Prosthecobacter dejongeii: one gene and its partner. The protein of the gene in region 1 interacts with the protein of each later gene in a pairwise test. Links are inferred from orthologs where the notes say so. Each region holds a gene or a part of one and is shown in the gene's direction. Other genes may lie near its edges. The genes, in order: hflK and ftsH.

Region 1 (7,079 bases):
TGGGCTGTGTGGATGATCAGGGAAGATTATTTATTGGTGATGCTGTGGGTGTTAACTGGAATAAGGCCCAATTGGAGAAAAATCCACCTAACCGAATCTTGGTTCTCGATGATACCGATCAAGATGGTGTTTACGATCAAAGCACCGTCTTTGCAGATAAGATGACTTTTCCCCAAGGAGCGGCTTGGCTGGATGGCAGCCTGTATGTTTGCAGCCCGCCGGGACTGTGGAAGCTTACAGATAAAGATAAGGACGGGGTGGCTGAGGAACGAGAGATGATTGTCAGCGGTTTTGACTACACAGGAAATGCGGCAGATGTTCATGGCCCCAAGTTGCACCCCAATGGTCGACTTTACTGGTGCCACGGACGCAAGGGGCATGTCGCTGCCGGAAAGGATGGCAAAGTGGTGCATGAGGGCAAAGCCAGTGGGGTCTGGTCATGCCTGCCAGACGGCACGGATTTGCAATGGCACTCTCTGGGCTGCGCTGACAATCCTACAGGACTCGCTTTTACCGCTGAGGGGGATATTTTAGGCACCTGCAATCTTTACTACAGCAACCCACGTGGAGACACCCTCATGCACTGGCTGTATGGCGGCGTGTATGAGAGGGCAGACCAGATGCAGGCGATTGCCGGGCTACCACGCACGATGGATGTCATGCCAGTCATCCATAATTTTGGTCATGTGGCGGTCAGTGGCTGTGCCTTTGGTGGGTGGGGAAGTGAGCATTCGAAGGATGACAAGCTCCATTTGTACGTGACGCATTTTAATACCCAACGCCTCGTTCGCATGGAGTTGACAGCGAGTGGAGCCACTTTCAAAGCCACGGAGAATGAGTTTCTGAAAATCAAAAATCCGGATGTTCACTTGACCGATGTCATTGAAGATCAAGATGGCTCTTTGCTGGTGTTGAATACTGGCGGTTGGTTTCGTATCGGTTGTCCATCTTCTCTGATGGCGAAGCCCGATATGATGGGCAGTGTTTATCGAATCCGAGGTCCCAAAACTTGGAAGAAACTTCCTGAAAGCCCAGCGCAGGCTGTGGATTCTGATTCTTTGTTGTTAGGCCTTCAATCGACCAATCTACAAACGCGGAGACGTGCTTTGGAAAAGGTGGCTCATTTAGACAGCCCAGATATTCCTCATGAACTTCTGATATCTGTGTTGGCCAGTGTATCAGATGCCGCTTCGGAGCATGCAGCCATTTTGGCGAGTTCACGCGCTCTGCGTTTGGAATCAGATGCCCGTAATTTTCTACATCAGGCAGTGCTACGACGTGATGCGGCGCTAAAAATCTCAGTGGCTCCTTTGAGTCCAGAAAACCAATCAAGACTGGCAACAAAAGAGGAAAATTTCGCCGCTCCCGAATATCTCGCACGGGTCTTAAAAGTGGCTGATCTCTGTGGCGTCAAAGATCAGGCTTTTCATAAACTTATCATCCAAAGTTCCATCTATCCCGATGCAGCTTTGTTTAAGACTGCCATGGGTATAGCTGCACGTGATCCTGAACTGGTGCGTGCCGTCATTGGCGAGTTGTCAGAGCAAATTGCTGTGACGGATCCTACGAAACTGGATCAAAGATCACTCGATGAATTGAATGCTAAAAAACGGCAGACTTTAGCCTCGCAGGTCGAGGTTTTTCTTCCAGCCTTGCTTAGTCAGATCCAGGCCCAAGAGCTCTTGACTCAGATGCTGGTTTCCAACCATGATGCCTTCAAGCAATGCGCTCTCCGTATTTTGGCTGGGCAGACCTTGGGGATTATCCATGAGTCTTGGATTGAACCCTTGAAAAGTCAGCTCGTTAAAACGCCAACACCTCTGCTGCTGGATGCCATCAAGAAACTGAAGTCTGCCCACTTTGATGGTGTCTTGCAGGATTTAGCGGCCAATACCCATTTCCCGCTGTCTATCCGACTTAAAGCTCTGGATGCGGTGCGGAATGTGAAGCTCACGGCAGAACTTTTTGAGATGATCACTCATGTTTTGACGGACGCAACGGCCTCCCCTGCTGCTCGCATTCAAGCCGCAAATATGATTTCCTCCGTTCCAATGACGAAGGAGCAAGTATTATCGGTTGCTCCGCTACTGGCTTCAGTGGGGCCGGTGGAACTTAAGTCCATGTTGACCCTAGCACGAAAAACCAAGGACCCAGAAACGGGACGAAAATTAGCTCTGCACCTAGCTGCAAATCCTGCGATAGGCAGCCAGCAGGAAAGTGTTTACCGGACTGCATTTAGTGATCACGCTCCCGAGATTTTTGAAACTCTTCTTCATCCCGCTTATGAGAAGGCGACTGCTGCGATGGAGAGCAAAAAACGTCAGTTGGGTGCGCTAGCGGATCGAGTCATTCAAGAAGGCCGGATTCAGGAGGGGAAGAAACACTTTGAGTTAGGCAAAGGGACCTGCATAGCTTGTCATAGGGTTGGTGCTGTTGGTCGGGCGCTAGGGCCCGATCTATCCAAAATCGGTGCCATTCGTACCGAGAGAGACTTGCTGGAAAGCATCCTTTTCCCGAGCAACACTTTGGCGAGGGATTATGAGGCGCATGTTATCGAAACTCGCGATGGCCAAAGCACCTTGGGCGTGATTCGAAGCCATACGGCTGAGGGGCTTTTACTCATGGATGTGGCAGGTCAGGAGAAGACAGTGGCACATGATCACATCCTTTCAGACACGACGCTCATGACAAGTCTTATGCCCATGGGGCTGGATGCGACCATGCCTGAGCAAGAGCTGTTGGATTTAGTCGCTTATCTGCGGAGTTTGAAGTGAATTATGGAGGGCATCCTGAAGCTGCCTTGGGGATAGTTGGATGGGGGCTTGCTCTGAGCGAGGGTCCCCCTTAATCTGAGGCATGGCTGCTTCCAGACCTCCCAGTCTCCCTTTTCCCCATTCCTCCAACCTCAAGATTAACCCTGGCCGCATTCTCATGGGCGTTTTGGCTCTGCTTGTGGGCATTGGTATGCTGTCCAGCTTTTATCAGGTGCCTGCTAACTCGGTGGGGGTGGTGCAGCGTTTTGGTAAGTATTTGGACACCACTCAACCTGGCCTCAACTTCAAACTTCCTTTTGGGCTGGATCAAGTTACCCAGGTGGAAATTCGCCGTCAGCTCAAACTCGAGTTCGGTTACGGCACGTCTGGGGCGACCAATGCCTACCAGTTCAATGAGGACTACACCGAGATGGAAAAGGAGAAGAACATGGTCACTGGAGACCTAAATGCGGCTGTCGTCGAATGGGTGGTACAATTTCACATCGAAGATGCACGTGACTACGTCTTCAATTTCCTTGAGCCTCAGGCTACCCTCCGAGATATGTCAGAGGCAGTCATGCGTGAAATCATCGGTGATCGTTCCATTGACGAAGTTCTCACTGTTGGCCGGCAAGAAATTGAGGTTAAAGCTTTGGAAAGATTGCAACTGATCGTCCATGCATTGGAGATGGGGATTCGCATTGACCAGATCCAGCTTGGCAATGTCAATCCGCCTGCTGAGGTCAAGGACAGCTTTGATGAAGTGAACCGAGCGCAGCAGCAGAAGGAATCCTCCATCAACCAAGCGAACGGCGAGTATAATCGCGTCATTCCTGAAGCCCGAGGCTTGGCCGAGCAGAGCATCAGCCAAGCTGAGGGTTACGCGACACAGCGAGTGAATGAAGCCGAAGGTGACGCCTCCCGATTTACAGCCCTTTTAACCGAGTACCAAAAAGCGCCCGAGGTCACCAAAAAACGCATTTACTTGGAAACCTTGAGTGAAGTGCTGCCAACGATCCCTGGTAAAATCATTGTGGATGATCGTGTGCCGCAGTTTCTCCCTCTCATGCACTTGCAGCAAAATCAGCCCGCGTCTGCACCAAACCCCGTTCGCTCTTCCCGATGAAACCTGCTTTTTCTCTTCTCGCCCTCATCGCCCTTTTTGCATCTTACGTTCTGGGCACGGCTAGTTTCTACACGGTCAGTGAGACGGAACAGGTCATCATCACTCAATTCGGCAAGCCCGTAGGTGAAACCGTTACTGAGGCTGGACTGCATGTGAAGATGCCTTTCATCCAGAAGGTAAATCGTTTTGAAAAGCGCATTGTGGAATGGGATGGCCCACCCGCCAATATGCCCACCAAGGATAAAGTGTACATCGTGGTCGATAACTTTGCCCGTTGGCGTATCACGAATCCGCGCCTTTTTTTTGAAAACCTGCGTGATGAACGTGGTGCCCAGTCTCGCCTTACAGACATCTTGGGAAGTGAAACCCGCAATGTGATTGCAAAGCATGATTTCATCGAAGCTGTGCGTTCCACGAAAGACCGCAAAGTGGCCCGAGATGCGAATGTGGGCACCTCCATCGCGGATGCACGGATTGGCAACTTGCCTCCGATCGCCAAAGGTAGGTCAGAACTGGAAAAAGAAATTTTTGCGAATGCTTCTCCTAAAATGGCAGGCTTTGGCATTGAGTTGATGGATCTCCGTTTCAAACGCATTAACTACAACGAATCGGTGAGTCAGACCATTTACCAACGCATGGTTAGTGAGCGAACACAGATCGCTGAGCGATTCAAATCCGAAGGAGCAGGGGAGGCCGCTAAGATTCTGGGCCAGCGTGAAAGAGACCTGAAGCTGATTCAGTCAGAGGCTTACCGAAAAGTGCAGGAAGTGGAAGGTGCGGCGGACGCGAAAGCCACGGAGATCTATGCCAAAGCTTACGATGCCACGCCTCAATCACGGGAACTTTTCGAGTTTCTTAAAACCATGGAAGCTTACAAGAAGGTGCTGACGCCTGATACAAGTCTGGTTCTGAGCACGGACAGTGACTTTCTACGTTATCTTAAATCACCAGAGAAACCTGTGCCGAGTCCCAGTAAATTGATGCCTGCTTCGGCGAGTGACGATCCTTTGAAAAATCTGCCGACGCTTTTAGACGTCGCTAACCCCCAATAAAAAGTCATGGCGATTCTGATACGCCATTTTTGGGGCTGGGAGGCCCCCGTCTTGGATAAAGCTGTGAGTTATCTCATGCGTGAACGCACGGGAGATACGGCGCTGGATCTGGCAGATACACTATTGATCGTGCCCACTTCAGAGGCGGGTCGTAGGATCAAGGAAGCGCTGGCACGTGCAAATCAGCCTGGGGCCTTAGTTCCCTGGGTATGGACAGCGGAGCAGGCGTTGTTGCCGGTGGCTGCTAGAAAATGGGCGGCCTCCCCACTTCAGTCTCAGATGGCATGGCAGAAGGCTGTCAAAAAGGTGGACCTAGCCCAGCTCAAGTCCTTGTTCCCGGTCCTGCCAGAAGATCTCGGCTGGAGATGGCAGTCAGAAATGGCGCGATTGCTTTCTGAACTCAATACTTTGTTAGGTGCAGGAGGGCAGACATTTGCGACCGTCGGCCAGCGGGTGAATCAAGATAGCTCACGCTGGGATGACTTGGCAGTGATCGAAGCATTATACCACCAGGAGCTTGCAGAGGTGGGCTTGGTGGATGCGCAGTCTCTGAAGTCGAATGGGGCTGAGAAACCCCAGTTACCTGAGGGAGTGCAACGTGTGGTGGTTTTGGCCTCACCAGATCTGCTGCCTCTCTTCGGGCGTTGGGTGCAGGCCTGTGAGGTGCCTGTGACGGTGGCGGTACAGGCTCCAGAAGAACTTGCACACACTTTCGATGAGATTGGTCGTCCGCTGCCTTCTTTTTGGGGAGAGGATGCTAACGTGACGGTGCCCCTGTCTCACGATCAAGTGCATCTCCATCACGATGCCTCTGCGCAAGCGGCTCAAACGATCCGACTGTTAGCAGATCTCGCGCCTCAGGGTAGGGTGGCTGTTGGAGTGGGAGATTCAGAAGTAGGGGCGGTTTTACAGGAAAAACTTTCGCTGGAAGGAGTCCGTGTCTTTGAGCCTGGGGGAGCGGCACCTACCGAAGTAGGGCTTTGGCATGTGTTGGCACAAATGCTGACACTCGTGAGTTCTCGCTCATGGAAATCCTTTGCGACTCTGCTGCGGGTGCCCGAGGTCAGAAGTGCCTGGATGGGGAAAAAGGCGGAAGGGATGAAGTTGCTCAGGGAGGCCGACGACTTTGCTTTGATGCACATGCCTGTCACCTTGGATCATGCGGCAGAACTCGGGAAGCTGTGGCCAGACGAAATTCAGTTGCTGAAACCTGTGATGGACGCAGCGCTTGCTCTAGTGGCGGAGTTTCGAGATTCACCTTTGCCTCAGGCGGCACGCGCGTTGCTCATCCTACTTTATGGTGATCGAGATTTCGTTCCTGATGCTCCTCAGGATCAACTCACCACGTCATTGGCAGATGCTTGGTTAGGCTGTTGCCGTGAGATTGAGTCGGAAATCGCTCGTTTTGGGTTAACTCCAAACCCGGAAGAGGCCCTGGCGCTTTCCTTGGAGGCTTTGTCGCGGGCTTCACTTTCTGAGCCTCGTGGCGAGATTGATTTGGTCTTGCAAGGATGGCTCGAATTACTCTGGGAACCTTCACCAAATCTCGTGATCGCTGGCGTGAATGAAGAGCATGTTCCTGGCATTCTCATCGCGCATCCTTTTCTGCCAGATCGTGTGCGGCAGCAGCTAGGGCTCCCTTGCCAGGCGACTCGATTTGCCCGTGATGCTTACACGCTAGCTGCTTTGACGGAACAAAGAGTCTCTGGAGGGAACTTGCATGTGATGTGTGGTCAATGGAGCGAGCGGGGCGATGCCCTGCGGCCCTCCAGACTGCTCTTTCTCTGTGACGATGCCATTCTGCCTCAGCGTGTGACGCATCTTTTCCCCAAGGAAGAATCTGTCGGAACGGAAGCGCAAGAGCCTGTCCGAACATTGGCCTGGAAATTGACTCCTAAAGTGATGCGATCGAAGGTTGAGACGATTTCCCCCTCTCGCCTCCGATCCTACCTAGAGTGCCCGTTTCGCGATTATTTGAGCCATGAGTTACGTATGGAAGAGACGGAAGTGGGCAAACGAGAACTGGCTCCCAATGAGTTTGGTACTTTAGCCCACCATGCTTTTCAAAAACTTGCCGTGCATGCTCAGATGAAACTGAGTGCAGATGCAGGTGCGCTGGCTGATTTCTTGATTGAAACAGCTGTGGAG
Region 2 (7,149 bases), on another replicon or contig:
GGTCAAACAGACCGACATGAAGGTCCTGCTCTGCCCTGAAGACTCCAGCCAAATGGAGGTCAACAAAGAGAACTTCTACGACAAGCTGCCCGAGGATGTGAAAGCCAAGGTCGTCTGGCGGTCCACGTATTGGCTCACGGGTGAAGCCCTGAGCACCTACGTGAGAAGTGCCGGCCTTTTCGGTGCCGAAATGCACAGCCCCATCATGTGCATCGGCAATGGCATCCCGGCCATCGTCTGCCGCTGGACGGAGCAAACCAGCAAGGGCCTCATGTGGCGTGACTTTGGCCTAGGCGAATGGCTCTTCAACATGGACGAAGAATCTGAAATCCCCGGCATCGTCCCCGCAGTCGTCGCCATGGCCAAAGATCCCGCTGCCGCCAAAGCCAAAGCCCTCAAAGGCCAAGCCATCGTTCACGAACGCCAGCGCCTAACCATGGAGATCGTCGGCAAAATGTAAAGTGAGGCGGGCACTCCTGCCTGCCCCATTTAAACTGACGGGGATTCATCTCAAAACCTTAGCTTACGCAGGTCCTACGGCTAGATTTAAAATCACTCCATCATTCGCTTTATGCATCTCTAGGAGCACCCTCGGAACATGAAGAAAATAGCTATCCCAGCTAGAAGCAGATAGAGCAACCACTTCCCCAGCCGCGCGCAGCCAGCCATTCGGTTGATCTGCGTTTCGCTCGCCTCATCCAATGTGGGTTCCGAAACGGGAGGCTGTTCGATGTCGTCCTCTTCCATTTCAGCGTTGTATTCAATACGCCATCGCCTGTCGAGACAATCCTCGGCAGCCGCCAGTCATTCTAGCCCTTGAAGGAAAGCGTCTGCTCGCAACGATTGCTTACTTGCCCATCCAACCCCGTCCCTGTGACAATGAATTTCCCCATGCGCAAAAGCATCCTTTTCTCCCTCATGATCCTCATCGGTGAAGACTGGGCCAACGCCCAGCAAAAGACGGCCAACTACGACGAGTCCAAGATCCCGCCCTACACCCTGCCCGCCCTGCTGACCGCGCAGGATGGCAGCAAGATCTCTTCCGCCGAAGGCTGGACAAACACCCGGCGCCCCGAAGTGCTGGCTCTTTTCCAGGAGCACGTGTTTGGCCGCACCCCGGCAAACTGGGGCAGGGTGAGCTTTGAAACCCGCGAGGTCAAAAAAGACGCCCTTGGAGGAAAGGCCACGCGCAAGCTCATCCACATCGCCCTGCCAGAGCATCCCACTTGGGCCGGCATGGAGGTGATGCTTTACATCCCCAATGGCCTTTCCCAGCCCGCCCCTTGTTTCGTCGGCCCCAGTTTCGGTGGCAACCATGCCGTCAGCACAGAAACAGACGTTCCTCTTTCCACACGCTGGATGCGCCCCAGCAAGGACAAGCACATCGTGGACAATCGTGCCACCGAAGCCAGCCGTGGCAATGAAAGCAGCCGCTGGCCCCTGGAAATGATCATTGGCCAAGGCTTCGCTGTTGCCACCTACTACTATGGGGACATCGAGCCAGACCACGCCGACGGCTGGAAGGAAGGCCTACGCGCCATCCTGAGCAAAGACGGGGCGAACACCGAATGGAAAAATGGCGACTGGGGTGCCATCGGCGCTTGGTCCTGGGGCCTTAGTCGCATCGCCGACTACCTGGAAACCGACGATAGCATTGACGCCAAAAAGCTCGCCGTCATCGGCCATTCGCGCCTGGGTAAGACCTCTCTCTGGACTGGAGCGCAGGACCAGCGTTTCGGCGTCGTCATATCTAACAATTCAGGCGAAGGCGGCGCAGCCCTCATGCGCCGGAATATTGGTGAAACCACCGCCATCATCACCAAAGCCTTCCCTCATTGGTTCACCAAAACATACACCAGCTACGCCAATAACGAAGCCGCCTGCCCCATTGACAAACACATGCTCATCGCCCTGGCCGCACCCCGTCCCATCTACATCGCCAGCGCGGTGGAGGATACCTGGGCAGACCCCAAAGGCGAGTTCCTCTCCGGCCTGAATGCAGAGCCTGTGTATGCCCTTTTTGGCCAAAAAGGCTACGGGGTCAACGAACAACCCGGGATTGATAGCCCCGTGGGTGATGCCATTGCCTATCACATCCGCACAGGGAAGCATGATGTCACCAGCTATGACTGGGAGCAGTATCTGCGATTTGCCAAAAGACACTTCAACAAGTGACTGCCGGGAAAATGCAGCCTGAAAAATAAGTCTTTCAGATACGATTAATTTGCCGATCTTTCGGAATCGTTTATAATTATTGGAATGAAGGCCAGTTTTCAGGCAGCCGAACCCCAACCCCTCGTCCGCTCAAAGACACGCAGGGCTCGTCATCATCCACGCCCAGGACGGCTGGTCAGTGTCTCCCTTTTACTGTTCCTTTCCTGGCTTGGCATCGGGATTTTCATCGCCTCTGCCATCGCCATGTGGCGCACTGGAGACAGCCTGGCGGGCTGGTCCGCGCTAGGAGGACTGGTTCTTTTCACCCTGGGACGCATCTCCAGCTTCGTCCTCGGACGGCATGTCAATTGCACCCTTTGTCATGGCCCCGTGCTGCATGAAAAACGCTGCCACAAGCACGCAGAAGCTTTTAAAATCACCCCACTTTCCTACCGCTCTTCGACCGTTGCGGCCATCCTCAGCACGGGCGGATTTCGCTGCATGTACTGCGGCACGCCCTATCGGCTGAAGAAGTAAGCCTGCTAAATCGCTTAAAAATCCCCGACGAATCGGTTTTTGCAAAAGATGACGTGACGTGTATGCTCGTCATTCGTAATTCTTTTCGTTCCCCCTCCAATTCATGTCAGAAGACCCCACACCCAAAAACGAAGGCCCAAATAGGCGCAATCAAGAGCCCCAGTTTAACTGGAGGGGCTTTCTTTTGCTGGCCATGGCTGTCTTGTTGATGGCCACCGCGTACGTCACCAGCAATCCAAGCTCCCGCTCCAAAGAGATTTCTTACAAGGCTTTCAAGGAAATGGTCGAAAAGGACCAGATTGATAGCAGCAAGGATCTTCACCTGATCCAGCAGGATACCACCACCGCCGAGTTCATCGAAGGTTTTGCCTTTATCTCTGCCGTGGATGCTGCTGCGAAGCCTGCCACAGTGCCACCGGTCACCCCTGAAGCGAAGCCAGCTACGCCTGCGACTTCGGTGCAGTTTAAAGTGCCTGTGAGCATTCAATATCAGAAGGAAGAGTTGCAGGCTCTCATGAAATCTAAAGGACTGGTCCTCATCCCCAAATATGAGAACAATCAGTGGGGATCGGTGCTGGTCTCAATGCTGCCCATTTTGCTTCTTTTGTTCCTTTTGTATTTCTTGGTCCGCCAGCAGATCAAAAGTGCAGGTCGGGGTGCATTGAGCTTTGGCAAAAGCAAAGCCAAGATGCTTTCCCAAGATCGTAACAAGGTCACCTTCAAAGATGTGGCCGGTGTCGAAGAAGCCAAAGAAGAAGTGCAGGAGCTAGTTGAGTTCCTCAAAGATCCCAAGCGCTTCCAGCGTCTGGGGGGGAAGATCCCCAAGGGCGTTCTCATGGTGGGTTCCCCCGGCACTGGCAAGACTCTGCTGGCCAAAGCCATCGCAGGTGAGGCGGATGTGCCTTTCTTCAGCATCAGCGGTTCTGACTTCGTCGAAATGTTCGTCGGTGTCGGTGCCAGCCGTGTGCGTGACATGTTCGAACAGGGCAAAAAGAATGCGCCTTGCCTCATCTTCATTGACGAAATCGATGCCGTCGGTCGTCATCGCGGCCATGGCATGGGGGGTGGTCACGACGAACGTGAGCAGACCCTGAACGCCCTCCTGGTGGAAATGGATGGCTTTGATACCCAAGAAGGCATCATCATCATCGCAGCCACAAACCGTCCAGACGTTCTTGACCCAGCCCTGCTTCGTCCAGGTCGTTTCGACCGCCAGGTCACCGTCAGTCTGCCCGACGTGAAAGGGCGTGAGGAAATCCTCAACGTCCATGCCAAGCGCGTGAAACTCAGCGAAAACGCTGACTTATCCAAGGTGGCTCGCGGAACTCCTGGTTTCTCCGGGGCCGAGCTTGCCAACGTCATCAACGAAGCCGCCCTCTTGGCAGCCCGCAAAAACCTCAAGTCCATCGGTACGCCTGAGCTGGAAGAGGCCCGTGACAAAGTCCGTTGGGGCCGTGAACGCCGCAGCCTGGCTCTGAGTGAGAAAGAAAAGGAAAACACCGCCTACCATGAAGCTGGCCACGCCATCCTCATCGAAGTGCTGGAGCATACCGATCCCCTCCACAAGGTCACCATCATCCCTCGTGGTCCATCCCTAGGTTCCACCATGTGGCTGCCTGAAGAAGACAAATTCACCCACCGCAAAAGTGAGCTGCTGGATGACCTCGTCGTCGCCATGGGCGGCCGTGTGGCTGAAGAGATCCAATTTGGCGACGTGACCAACGGAGCCATGGGAGACATCCGTCAGGCCACGGCCATCGCTCGCAACATGGTTTGCGCTTGGGGCATGAGCGATAAAATGGGCATGGTTGAATACGGTGAAGGTGAACAGGCTATTTTCCTGGCACGTGACCTTGCTCGTAACCGCAACTACAGTGGTGCCACCGCTCAGAAGATTGATGAAGAAGTGAAAAACTTCATTGATAGCGCTTACGCCAAGGCCAAAGAAATCCTCCTTCACCACAAAGATAAGCTGGATGCCATCTCTGCGGCTCTGTTGGAGTATGAAACTCTGGATGGATCCCAGATCAAAGAAATCATGCAGCATGGCTACATGATCAATCCACCCAAGGACAAACCGAAGCCACCCACACCACCACCACTTCCGAAAGCTGCCGACACACGTCCCGTGTCTCAGGATGAAGAAGACCTCGGTGGCCTTCCTGGCGGTCTCGCTGGCGTCCCCGCCTGATCCATTCTTGAGGAAGATTTTTCTCTCCTTTGAGCGGTGACGTGTGAAGCGCGTCACCGCTTTTTTGTTTTATCTACAAGGCTTCTGAACATCCTCATGATCTCAGTCGCCATCGTTTCAAAGCCCTCATTCTCCCGTGGCGATTCCCCGGATTCCATGCCAGGATAATGATCCCTTTCAAGGCTCTGCACCTTTCGATTTCCGCCCCTGCCCCCTCATGATTGATTCTGACATCCAAGCTGCCATCCACGACATGGGCCGCCGCGCCCGCGCCGCATCACGCGAACTGGTGAAGCTAAGCACGGAACAAAAAAACGCCATTTTGCTGGCCATGGCCGATGAGATCCAGGCCCGGGAAGCTACCATCCTCACAGAGAATGCCAAAGACCTTGCCCGAGCCGAAGAAAACGGCTTGTCCAAGGCCATGTTAGACCGCCTCACTCTGGATCCCAAGCGCCTCACTGCCATTGCTGAGGCGGTGCGTGAAGTAGCCACCCTGCCCGATCCCGTCGGCGAAATACTCACAGATTGGACCCGCCCCAACGGCCTCCACATCACCAAAAAGCGCGTCCCCATCGGTGTCATCGGCATCATCTTTGAATCTCGGCCTAACGTCACTACCGACGCGGCCAGCCTCTGCTTCAAGACTGGCAATGCTACCCTTCTACGTGGTGGCAGTGAAGCCATCCATTCCAATGTGGCCCTCGCCGCAGCCCTCCAGGCAGGCGGAGAGCGCGCCGGCCTGCCTGCGGATAGCATCCAGCTCATCCCATTCACCGACCGCGCCAGCGTGGAGCACATGGCCCGCATGGATCAATACCTGGACCTCATTATCCCACGTGGCGGCAAAGGCTTGATCGAAAAAGTCGTCGCCACCGCTCGCATGCCCGTCATCAAGCACTACGATGGTGTCTGCCACGTGTACGTTCACTCCGATGCGGATCAAGAGATGGCCGCCAGCATCATCCTGAATGCTAAGACACAGAAGCCCGGTGTCTGCAATGCCCTGGAAACCATCCTGGTCCATCGCGATATCGCCACCAACTTCTACCCTTTGGTAGGCCAAAAACTGGCCGCCGCACAGGTGGAAGTCCATGCGGATTCCGAAGCCCAAAGTTTGTTAGGCATCGCAAACATCCCTGCGACTGAGCAAGACTGGAGCACCGAGTGGTTGGATCTCATTCTCTCTGCCAAGACGGTCTCAGGTCTGGATGAAGCCATCAACCACATCAATCAATACGGCAGCCACCACACAGACAGCATCGTCACAAATGATCGTGCTGTGGCTGAACGTTTCCAGCATGAAGTGGACAGTGCCGTGGTTCTCCACAATGCCAGCACACGCTTCAATGACGGCGGTGAATTCGGCTTTGGCGCAGAGATCGGCATCAGCACGGACAAGCTCCATGCCCGTGGCCCCATGGGCCTCGCCGAACTCTGCAGCTATAAGTACCTCGTGGATGGCAGCGGTCAGGTGAGGTAGTAAAGGCATGCAGACGGAGGGAGGCTCTGGAGCGCGGACCTCCGAGTCCGCAGCAGGTCGCTGCGGGCGTGATTATGAACTGCTCATCAAGACCGCCCTAACGCCAGATCAGTGCGGCTGAGCATCCATTTCGGTAATATCAGCAGACCGCTCGAACGTCAGTTCACATATCAGCCCATCTGCGGGTTTGGAAATCCGCGCTCCGCTGGACTTCGGTGCATCGCCAACTTGTAACAAAAAACGGCAGTCAGTTTCCTGACTGCCGTTGATAAGTTGTCGCTAGTTTTAAAACCAGCAGCCTAGATTAACCCAGGTCTTCCGCTTCAGCGGCAGTACCGGATTCAGCCTTGGCGGCATCGTCCTTCTCCTTCATCGCGGCCTTGCGGCTCATCTTCACGCGGCCTTTTTCGTCAATACCGAGGCACTTGGCAGTGACGATGTCACCCACCTTGACGACGTCTTCCACACGGTTCACACGGAAGTCGGCCAATTCGCTCACGTGAATCAGGCCGTCCTTCTTGCCACCGAGGTTCATGAAGGCACCAAAGTTCGTCGTGCTGACGATCTTGCCGGTGTAAATCTTGCCGGGTTCGATCTCCTGAGAGACACCGCCGATCATCTCGATCGCACGCTCAAGGCCTTCCTTGCGCGTCGCATAAACGTAGATGGTGCCGTCGTCTTCGATGCTGATTTCAGCGCCAGACTCAGCCTGGATACCCTTGATGTTCTTACCGCCAGGACCGATGAGTTCACCGATCTTGTCTGGGTTGATTTTCAGGATCTC

Evidence for each region.
Region 2: the proteins of hflK (region 1) and ftsH interact in binary tests that used the Escherichia coli proteins (3 or more experiments, as listed by UniProt). The link is inferred for Prosthecobacter dejongeii from one-to-one orthologs.

Annotation. Positions count from the first base shown.
Region 1 is NZ_JACHIF010000007.1:201,189-208,267, forward strand. Bases 1,974-4,867 are described here. They hold hflK (FtsH protease activity modulator HflK), read left to right. Parts: upstream 1,974-2,856; coding sequence 2,857-3,879; downstream 3,880-4,867. Other genes in these bases: HNQ64_RS16585 (PVC-type heme-binding CxxCH protein), read left to right, coding at 1,974-2,774; hflC (protease modulator HflC), read left to right, coding at 3,876-4,867. Also shown: more of HNQ64_RS16585, read left to right, coding at 1-1,973; more of hflC, read left to right, coding at 4,868-4,931; HNQ64_RS16600 (PD-(D/E)XK nuclease family protein), read left to right, coding at 4,938-7,079.
Region 2 is NZ_JACHIF010000010.1:36,126-43,274, forward strand. What follows is about bases 2,375-5,338. They hold ftsH (ATP-dependent zinc metalloprotease FtsH), read left to right. Parts: upstream 2,375-2,794; coding sequence 2,795-4,882; downstream 4,883-5,338. Other genes in these bases: HNQ64_RS19555 (hypothetical protein), read left to right, coding at 2,375-2,691; HNQ64_RS19565 (glutamate-5-semialdehyde dehydrogenase), read left to right, coding at 5,100-5,338. In the rest of the region: HNQ64_RS19545 (polysaccharide pyruvyl transferase family protein), read left to right, coding at 1-460; HNQ64_RS19550 (glucuronyl esterase domain-containing protein), read left to right, coding at 892-2,175; more of HNQ64_RS19555, read left to right, coding at 2,260-2,374; more of HNQ64_RS19565, read left to right, coding at 5,339-6,365; HNQ64_RS19570 (polyribonucleotide nucleotidyltransferase), read right to left, coding at 6,670-7,149. UniProt on the Escherichia coli protein: Acts as a processive, ATP-dependent zinc metallopeptidase for both cytoplasmic and membrane proteins. Plays a role in the quality control of integral membrane proteins.